One region of the Blautia sp. 1001283B150304_161114_C9 genome, then DNA from elsewhere that is predicted to be linked to it. Evidence: riboswitches for the same ligand, from Rfam matches in the RefSeq annotation. Region 1 holds a riboswitch; the other holds the start of a gene.
The links. A riboswitch is a leader RNA that binds a small molecule or an ion and turns the genes downstream of it on or off. The one in region 1 is predicted to bind cobalamin.

Region 1 (5,519 bases):
TCTTTGTTTGTATATGATTATTTTGCTGTTTTTTCTGCTTCTTTGGCAGTTGTGGAATCAAAATTTAAGGTGTAGTCAATCTCGTGAGGCTCACTCATTGCTACTGTATCTGCTGTTACCTCCATCTCTGCATCAAATACGCTGACAGGGATTTCAAAAGTGGAGTTTCCATCTTTATTAACCGGCTCATATTTCTCACCATCCACAAGCATATAATCATAGTTCGGACTGCTCCATACGATAGTTGCTGTAGCTTTATCGCCTTCTACCTTAATGGCAGCAGGAGAATCAATGGTTGCTCTTCCTGAACCGCCTGTAAGAGTTACATCCATGGTATAGTCGCCATCTTCAAGATTCAGATCTGCCAGAGTCTTACCTTCACTTGTCTTGCTGTCTTTCGCATCTTTGTCTGTGTCATCTGCTTTGGAATCTGCATCTTTATTTTCTTTATCATCTTTTTTTGCATCTGTATCATCGGATTTTACAGGATTTTTGACACTTACCTTATGGTCATACCATTTTCCTTTTGTTCCGATCAAAGCTACATCGAATTCTTCATCAATTGCGGGTACCGGGATATCAAATCCATATACTTCCTCACTCATTCCATCGCTGTATGTAACAGTATCTGTGGTTGGTTCAAGAATCTCTGCCCCGTCTTTCTGTGCATCTTCTGCCTTTCCCACAAAAAGATTTACAATTTTCTTTGAAGCAAGGCTTACATGGATAGTCATCTTGCCATCCTTTACTGTAAGGGTTCCTTTTCCGTCGTTTGTTTCATTTACATGGAACATTCCGCTGTCTGTATCAAATTCTGCTGTGTAGGTGCCATCCTCTAATGTATCACCCTTGGATGCATCTGTTTCTTTATTATCTGTATTTTCTGAATCAGCATCTTTTGCAGTGGTTTCTTCTTTATCAGTGGTTTCTTCTGTTGCCGTATCAGTATCTGTCTTTGCAGCAACCGGGCTTGTACCGATCAGAGTAGCTGAAATAGTAAGTGCTGACATTAATAATGTAAATGAACGTTTCTTCATGATTATTTCTTCTCCCTTATCTTCATATTTTTTATAGTTTTTTCTATCGTGCTGTTCAACCCATCTGCTGCAGAGCAACAGGCTTTTGAACAGGTGATGGCAAATATATTATAGTAATTCCAGAAAATAATGCAATTAAGACAGTTCCTCTGGATCTTTCTCAGATGTGCGCACGTTACTGTGAACGGAATGAACAGAAACGTGCGAACTGTTTGCAGTATTTTATGGAATTGCTATGACTTCTTTTTTTCTTATCATATAATATATCTGCCCGGAAACTTTTGCAAGTCCTCCGGGCAGTTTATCTTGTTTGAACAATATTTTTTATTCAGCATCAGCCTCTGCAGTATCAGCTGTTGTCTCAGCTGCGTCATCTGCCTGTGCATCGTCTGCACTGTCATCTGCTGCTTCGGCATCAGTATCTTCTGCCGCTGCATCGTCAGATGCTCCAAGAGAATCAATTGCTGCTTTTGTATGAGCCACATACAGATCTTCTACTGCTGCAATTCTTCCAAGACCTGCGATCTGGCAGTCAACACTGTCGAAATCACCGGATGCTTCAAACTGAGATTTCCAGGAATCTGCATCATCACCGGCCATATCATTGTTAGCGTGGTCTCCGGCAACGACCATCAGAGGACGAAGGATCACATTCTTGAATCCTGCTTCTTTTACTTTCTCGATAACCTTGTCACATGCTGTGTCTTCCGGTTCTCCCTCTACAGTTCCGATGAAAGCGTTTGTGAATCCAAGATCATCCATCTGTGTCTGCATCTGGTCATAGGTTACATTAGCTGTATGGGATGTACCATGTCCCATGAATACAAATGCTGTGCCTGCATCTGCTGCTGCTTTCATATCATCAAATCCAGCTTCCTTGCAAGCTTCATCTGTGATTGCCTGAGCAACTGCTTTCTTGTCATCATTGATCACTGTAGCGTCATCACCAACTTCACCGAGCATTGGCTCTGCAATTGCAACAGATTCAAATTTGTCTTTGTATCCATCAATTGCCTCTGTCATTTCATCATATTCTGCACCATGCATCAGATGTGTCGGCTGTACAACAAGATTCTTAACACCGTTAGCTACTGCACGGTCAAGAGCCTGCTGCATATTATCGATTACTTCATCATCTCTTGCCTGTACATGGTTGATGATAATCTGTGCTGTAAATGCACGTCTTACTGACCAGTCCGGATATGCTTTTGCAAGGGCATCCTCGATTCCTTTGATATCCTCTGCACGGCTGTCGTTGAAGGATGTACCAAAACTTACTACAAGAAGTTCATTCTCACCAATCTCATCCTGGTTACGAGGATCATCTTTGGAAGCATCACCTGTGTCACGTCCAAAGTATTCAGGGCTTGCTTCTTCACCTGTTACCAGTTCTTTCTGAGCATCTGTAAGTTTGTCCCATGCTTCTTTTGCTGCTTTGCAGTCTTCGTCAGTTGTGTCTGTTCTTTCCTGAACATAAATCTTATCGATCAGGGCACCAACTTCGTCTGCGGCTTTCTGATCATCATCAGAAGCTTCTGTTGTATCATCAGATGCTTCCTCTGTATCTGCTGCATCTGCATCGTCTGCAGCTGCTTCTGTGTCATCTGCAGCCTCTTCTGTTGCTGCATCATCAGATGCAAAAGCAACTGTACCTGTTGCTGCTGTCATGGAACAGGTCATGGATACTGCCAGTAATAAGGCTAACATGGATTTTCTTTTCATTTCGTTTTTCCTCTTTTATTTCTCGTATTTCCGGACAATTGTATGCACAAAAAAGGCAGCTGCATATTCTGCAGCTACCGCCTTCCCATAAATACATGGTTTATATGTACCAGATATATCTGTAATTTCCGATTCTGTCTGATTCATTTAATAAAAGAGCTATGTATCGTTATGAGAATACAGGTTCTGTATACCGCAGACCTTAAATTCTACGCCAAGGCAGTTCTCCTGACTTCGATCATCGCTGTTTCTCCCTTCCCGGTTTCCCAGTGGTTTCTGAAAAACAGCTCCCATACACAGTGACGGTATCGCTCCGGATTCTCACCGGATTCTCTTTTGCGCATCAAGTACGATGCAACCTTTGCGTTATAACATTGCACATATTCAATTCGGATATTCTTTTTTTATCACATTTTACCAAAAATGTCAATACAATTCGTGTATATTTTCCTTTAATGTTTGGCATTAGTGTTACTGTTCACTCCGTTCACAGTAACGTAGCCAAAATTCATTCCAGATTGCCTGCGGCAATGGAATTTTGGCTTGTATGTATATTATCGCGTTATTCATCACACTTCTGTCAGGGCTTTGAAAAAACAGGTTCTGTTTCCGGTATGGCAGGCTGCACCGATCTGCTCTACTTTAGCAAGGATCGTATCATTGTCACAATCCAGTGTAAGGGATTTTACAAACTGGAGATGTCCGGATGTGAGTCCCTTCGTCCAGAGTTCATTGCGGCTTCTGCTCCAGTAAGTCATTTTACCTGTTTCAAGAGTGGTATTAAATGCTTCTTCATTCATATACGCCAGCATCAGTACTTCGTTTGTCTGATAATCCTGAGCTATGACAGGTACCATTCCATCACTGTTTAATTTAAAATCAGACCATGCGATGCTGCTTTTTAAATTCACTGTATTTTCCATTTTCTGTCTCCATATAATTTTGTTGATTGATATTTTCGTAAATCTTCAGAATTTACAGACTGCCCTTGGTAGACAGAACATCTGTGATCCTTGGATCATAGGATGTGGCTGCGTCCAGTGCTTTGGCAAAACTTTTGAACATTGCTTCTGCTACATGGTGATTATTCCCACCTGCCAGAACCTTGATATGAAGATTCATGCCACAGGCATAGGAAATGGCATAGAAAAATTCTTTCACCATTTCTGTGGACATGTCACCAATCCTGTCTGTGGTAAACTCTGCATCCCATACAAAGTAAGGTCTTCCGGACAGATCGATCGCACAGAGCACCAGGGATTCATCCATAGGAAGGATGCAGCTTCCATAGCGCTTAATCCCCTTTTTGTCACCAATTGCTTCTTTTAATGCTGTTCCCAGAACAATTCCTGTATCCTCAATGGTGTGATGATCATCCACCTGAAGATCTCCATGGACTCTGACACTGAGGTCAAAAAGTCCATGACGGGTAAATCCATCCAGCATATGGTCAAAAAATCCCACACCTGTCTCAATATCAGAGTATCCGGTTCCATCCAGATTTATTTTTAATTTGATTTCTGTTTCTTTTGTATTTCTTTCTGCTGAGGCTTCTCTTGCCATGGTTAAGTCCTCTCTGTCTTACTTATTTTCAAACACTCTGAATCCATGTTTTTCTGTGCAAACTACAGTTTACATTATAGCAGATTTCAGATTCAAAGCCTTACCATTATTCGTTATCTTCATCCCCAAAACGAACTGCAATAGAATTTGCATGTGCAGTAAGCTGCTCAGAAGTTGCAAACTGGATGATATCTTTGTGGATGTTACGCAGCGCAGATTTTGAGTAATATACAATACTTGATTTCTTGATAAAATCATCTACGGAAAGGGCTGAGAAGAATTTGGCAGTTCCGTTTGTAGGAAGCACATGGTTCGGACCTGCAAAATAATCTCCCAGTGGCTCGGAGCTGTACTCTCCGATAAAGATCGCACCTGCATTCTTCACTTTCATCATATCTTCAAAAGGATTGGCTGTCACGATTTCCATATGTTCCGGAGCGATTTCATTGGCCGCCTCAATCGCTTCGTCCATATCCTCTGCAATCAGAATGTAGCCAAAGTTATCAAGAGATTTCTGAATGATTTCTTTTCTGGAAAGAACCTCCACGAAACCTTTTACTTCTTCATCTACTTTCTTCGCAAATTCCTCACTTGTAGTGATCAGGATAGCACATGCCAGTTCATCATGCTCTGCCTGGGAAAGAAGGTCTGCTGCCACAAAATGCGGATTAGCTGTCTCATCTGCAAGAACAAGGATCTCACTCGGTCCTGCAATGGAGTCAATGCTTACATAGCCATATACTGCTTTCTTTGCAAGAGCTACGAAAATGTTTCCGGGACCTACGATCTTGTCTACCTTCGGAATACTCTCTGTTCCGAAAGCAAGGGCACCGATTGCCTGTGCACCACCCACCTTATAAATCTCATCTGCTCCTGCTTCTTTGGCTGCTACCAGTGTGGAAGCGCATACTTTGCCATCCTTTCCGGGCGGTGTTGTCATAACAATATGCGGGACTCCTGCCACTTTCGCAGGTACAATATTCATCAGTACAGAAGACGGATAAACTGCTTTTCCACCGGGTACATAAACACCCACACGATTTAACGGTGTTACTTTCTGTCCAAGCATAGTTCCATCTGTTGTGCTTGTAAACCAGCTGTTCTGGATCTGTTTTTCATGATACTGACGGATATTGACCAGAGCTTTGCGGATCACTCCAAGAAGTGCAGGATCAATCTGCGCATAAGCCTCTTCAA
Region 2 (5,519 bases), on a different contig from region 1:
ACTGGATGTGATTGCTGAAACTGCAAGGTTTCCAAGACCCGGATAAGAGAAGATTACTTCTACAACACTGGTTCCTCCAAGAAGTGATCCTATGGAAAGACCAAACATTGTGATCAGCGGAAGCAATGAATTTGGAAATACATTGCCCCAGATAATCTTTGATTTCTTTACTCCTCTTGCCTGTGCACCGATCACATAATCCTGACTCAGTTCATCCAGCACCGCTGTTCTTACCTGTCTGGTATATTTGGAAGACATTGCAATCGCAAGTGTCAAAGCCGGAAGAAACAGACTCTTAAAGTCTCCCGCAGAACTGATAACCGGAAATGCATTGATATAAACACAGAATGCCAGCATTAACAGAAGTCCAACCCAGAAGTTAGGCATCGCACATCCGAGGAATGTAATTCCCCGGACGAGATAATCGATCCATTTATCTTTATATATGGCAGACAACATACCTAAAGGTACAGAAATAACCAGCATAAGGATCATGGCCATTAATGTAAGTTTCAAAGTCGGCCATAATCTGGCTGCAAGAAGTTCTGTAACTGGTTTATTTAAGCTGTATGATTTGCCAAAGTCACCTTTCAGACAGTTCTTAAGCCATCTGGTATACTGCACCAGAAACGGATCATTCAGACCAAGTTCCTCGCGTGTCTCCTGAACCATTTCTTCAGTAGGCATTACACCGGTTGCCGTGTACATGTTTCGTACAGGGTCACCTGGTGACATAAAGGTCAGTGCAAATGTAATAAAGCTGATACCGATCAATACGATCACAATCTGTAATAAACGCTTGATTATTTGCTTTTTACTCAAAAAAGACACCTCTTTTTATTTCTGTTTGTAACTATTCAGTAACTTCACAATTCGCAGACTTTTCTTATTCTGCAGGAGTAATTTCTGTTGACAGCCAGTAGTAATCTGCTGTATGGATATGTGCAGAACCAACTTTCTTACTGTAGATCATAGATGAGTTGTAGTATCCATCAATCAGAACCGCTGCATCATCTACCAGAATCTGCTGCATCTGGAAGATCAGATCTTTTCTCTTTTCCGGATCCATTTCACCTTTTAATTCTTCATATAACTTGTCATAGTCCGGGTTGGAGTATGCGCAGTAGCTGGTATCAGTTGCCCAGTTAGCCATATATGCCAGAGGATCTCCGGTACCAACAGTGATCCAGTTATTGTTATTAAAGTCATAATCCAGTGCTGCAAGTTTACTCCACTGATCATCTGAGCTTCCGTATTCAGGAACAACACCAATACCGATTTCTGCAAGATACTGTGCCTGAGCATCTGCAAAGTCATTCAGAAGACGGTTTTCATAAGAAATATATCTGAGGTTGATATTCTGACCATCCAGTTCACGGATTCCATCTCCGTCTGTATCAACGATTCCTGCATCATCCAGAATCTGTTTTGCTTTTTCCGGATCATAGGTATATGGATTTTCCAGTTTGTCATAGTCATAGTTCAGAGTAGAAGGCAGTACGGAGAATCCTGGTGTATAAAGTCCACCGATTGTTCTGGAATTACAGATTGTATCATTATCAATTGCCATCAGGATTGCCTGACGAAGTGTTTTGTTTCCAAGAACACCATCAAAGTTCATCCATGCAAATCCGCAGCGTACACCGGATGCAATATCAACAGTAAAGTCATCACTGTCCTGGAAATCCTGAATATCTGCTACATTTGTGATATTCTCAACCAAGTCTACCTGACCACTCTGGAGAGCCATTGTTTTTGCGGAGTTATCTCCCATGAACAGCAGATTGATCTTATCGTATGGAACATCTTCACGATAATACTCATTTGCAGCTAATGTATAACCAACACCTACACCATTGAATTCTTCAATCTTGTATGGACCTGTTCCAATAATTCCATTATCGTAGTTTTCAATATGTTCTACATCTGTGATTCCCATAGTTGGGTGGCAGAGCTGTCCTACAAGGTTTGCATATGGTTTGCTTGTTTTGATGTTAATAGTATTTGCATCATCATCTACAGTAACTTCTGCTTCAAATTCCAGATATTTCTCCGGTTTGGCAGATCCGGAAGGTCCTACCTCTTTCATGTGATCAAAATACTCTTTTACCTTTGTCGGAGTTAAATCACATCCGTCAGAGAATTTAATTCCGTCTTTCAGCTTGATCGTCCATTCTGTATGCTCGTCATTTACTTCATAACTCTCAGCAAGCCACGGGATAACTTCCATATTGTCATCGAATTTAAATAATGCTTCAGCAATACCATATCTCATAGCATTCCATCCACCGTTTTCATCATTTGCACTGTTTACACATCCATCTGTGTACATCTGACATCCGAAGTTTAAAACCTTCTCATCACCCTTCGCCTGTACAGTAACTCCCATTAATAATGCAACTGTTGTTGCCGCTGCTAACACAAGTAATTCTCTTTTTGTTTTTTTCATCCTTTACTTCCTTTCTTTTTTTGTTTCTTCGTTGTTTTTCTTCCTTCTCATACTGTCCATTCCTGTGATTTTGAACGAAAAAAAAGACAGATGCTCCCACATCCGTCACGAAATCTTACCATTAAAGAATCAAACATATATATGCAACACATGAAGTTGTAACTCTTAATCAGGATTTCTCGTCGTCCGCAAGAATCTCTTTTACCAGAAATAAGCAGGTCTCCTGACTTAAGCTTACCCATTTTCAGCACCTTCCCAGAAAAACATCTTCCAGTGGCATTCAGCTGAAAACCAACTATCACAGTGACGGGATCGTACCGGATTTACACCGGTTTCCCTTTTAATCAGACCAGCAGGACGCTTCTGCTGGTCTGAACTTATCTCTAAAATCATTAAATGACCGTATGAATACTCATTTATCATAACATACCATCATGTATACGTCAATTATTTTAGACTCTTATTTTCTATCTATTTTTCCGTAAATTTCCGGAATTTCTCAAAATTTGTTTCCGGTGTATAGGATTTCAGAACTTCCATCATGTCCTCTACACTATATGTATTATCATACATTCCAATAGATAACGCATACTGCTTATTAAACTCATCTACTGAATCCGCTGTCCAGAATGACTGCTGCAGCCGGAAAGCACTTCCATCTTCACGGTAATCTTCTGCAAAGCCTTCCAGAGCATTTTTCATGGCAACAAATGATGGTGCAACGATAGCACCGTATTTTCCTACAAGATAGTCGATTCTTTCCTTGCCGTTATATCCCTTTTTATTAAACATTTCGTATGTATCTTCTGTAAAACAGTCAATGGAACCCAACAATACATCTGTACTGTTCTCTTCTTCATAAGCATCAATTATCTTGATAAAATCACTTGCGCTCACTACACTCAGAATAACATTATACTCTCCTGTATTCAGCGAATCAGCCAGCTTTTCATCCAGGTGATCTTTTGGATACCCCGGAACCAGAGTAATCTTAATGTCACTGCCTGTTTCAATTTCTTCAGTATCCTGCGTATTCACCAGTTCTTCTACAGACTTCTCATATGACAGGCCATATGCTTCCTGAAGCTTATTCAGAATACCAATCGTTCTCAGACGATGCATCTCATTACCGATAGCAGATCCTCCACATGCTATTATGTAATGATTCTGGTTATTCTGATCCTCTGAAACAAAATACTCCGCCATATTGGCAGCCGCATCCATTTCTGTTTCAACAGATGTTCCTATTGTTCCCAGAAAATAAGGATTATCCTTTACTTTCTCATACATTTCATCACTGATCGTTCCTGAGCCACGTACATAATACATACCATATTCTTCACATACCGGAAGAACTTCTTCAAGATCTGAGGAAAGGAAAGAAATAATTCCCTTTACATTTCTTTCATGAAGCTCGTTGATAAAGCTGATTTCTTCTTCTGCTGTACTTATACTGGAAGAATATAAAAACTCGACATCAAAAGCCATGCCGACATAATTTTCAAAATAATTTCTAAATGCTCTTACTTCTGCATCATTCAGATTATATACGGACACTCCTATTGTCATTTTTCCGTCCTGATTTGTTGTATCACTCTGAGTATCGGCTGCCATAACTGAAATACTGGTGCAGGTGAGCAGCATAATCATTGTCAATATAAAACTTATTATCTTTTTCATTCCTTTTTTACCTTTCTATCGTATTTGTATAAAAGTTCAAGTTTTCTTTTCTCACATCCTTTCCTGAAATAAAAAAGATTCTTTTCTTAAAATGTATTTTAGGTATAAAAATAAAGCCTTTCTTATACACCGTAAGAAATAACCTTTTTTCCAATGCAAGCAGGTCTCCTGACTTAAGTTCATCGCATTTTATCGTCTTCCCGCCTCTTCAGCAGTGACGTATATGATAAAAAGCTCCCTTTTACAGTGGCGGGACCGTACCGGACTTGCACCGGTTTCCCTTTTAATTCCATATTACTGGAAACATGCATTATTTTTATAATATGATATCAGGGGCTAAAAGTCAAAAACTATTTTTACTCCGCGCTAAGGCTTTTCCCCAACTTCATTATATTTTTATTATATAATTCCATTTGGTTAACGTCAATAATTTACATCTAATATTTATATGTTTTTTTATTCACTTTTACTATGGTCTTGAATATTCAGATTCCAGTATCTATTCCATAATAAGGGTCTCTTTGCAGCACTACCTTCTCTTGTGGCATTTCTTTGTTTATGCTAAAATATTTTTACTACTATAAATGAGCAAGTTCGTGATTTTGCATAAAAGAAAGACACCTCGATTCCGTGTGTTGTATAATGAAAGTGCCTAAACAAACATTTGCAACATTTACGAAAGAAGGTGTCTCTCGCAAATACTATACATCATTCCGCATTCATATACAACCAGCTTAAGAAATTAAATTTATGCAAATTTTATTCGAACCGGGTGATAAACCACCTTATAAGTATCCTGATCAGCATTTTCATTTCAGGATATCATGGAAAAACCACGGATTTTGCTAAAAACAGTTCCTGTCACAGAACTACGATTGCACATTTCCTTAATTCAGGGAAATGGGATGATTCTCTACTTTCAGATACGTTAAAACGTTCTGTTATAGAGATTATTTATTCAGAAGCAGCACGCACCGGAAAGCCTGTTTTCTGCATTGTAGACGATACGATAGCTTCAAAGACAAAGCCTTCGTCACAGGCTCTGCATCCGATTGAAGATGCGTACTTTCACCAATCCCATTTAAAGGGGAAACAGGACTACGGACATCAGGCAGTAGCTGTTATGCTTTCCTGTAACGGCATTGTCCTGAACTATGCTTTTGTAATGTACAATAAATCAATTTCCAAGATTGATATTGTACAAAATATTGCAAAGGAACTGCCTGTTCCACCAGTAATGTCTTATTTCCTTTGTGACTGCTGGTATGTTTCTGAAAAAATAATCAATACTTTTGTACAGAAAGGGTTCCATACCATTGGTGCTTTGAAAACAAACCGTCTGCTGTATCCATCAGGAATGAAAAAGAAACTCAGTGAACTGGCTGCTGAA

Region 2: another riboswitch for cobalamin. It lies ahead of I4V44_RS10655 (ABC transporter substrate-binding protein); the one in region 1 lies ahead of I4V44_RS12655 (sirohydrochlorin cobaltochelatase).

What each region holds. Positions count from the first base shown of each region.
Region 1 is NZ_JADPGO010000025.1:15,699-21,217, reverse strand. It holds gene I4V44_RS12660 (hypothetical protein) at 18-1,037, opposite strand; gene I4V44_RS12655 (sirohydrochlorin cobaltochelatase) at 1,362-2,759, opposite strand; cobalamin riboswitch at 2,961-3,137, opposite strand; partial or broken gene hisI (phosphoribosyl-AMP cyclohydrolase) at 3,335-3,649, opposite strand; gene hisB (imidazoleglycerol-phosphate dehydratase HisB) at 3,735-4,322, opposite strand; gene hisD (histidinol dehydrogenase) at 4,429-5,519, opposite strand, start outside.
Region 2 is NZ_JADPGO010000018.1:52,549-58,067, forward strand. It holds gene nikB (nickel ABC transporter permease) at 1-831, opposite strand, end outside; gene I4V44_RS10655 (ABC transporter substrate-binding protein) at 887-2,449, opposite strand; cobalamin riboswitch at 2,646-2,845, opposite strand; gene I4V44_RS10660 (hypothetical protein) at 2,921-4,129, opposite strand; cobalamin riboswitch at 4,271-4,453, opposite strand; gene I4V44_RS10665 (transposase) at 4,902-5,519, shown strand, end outside.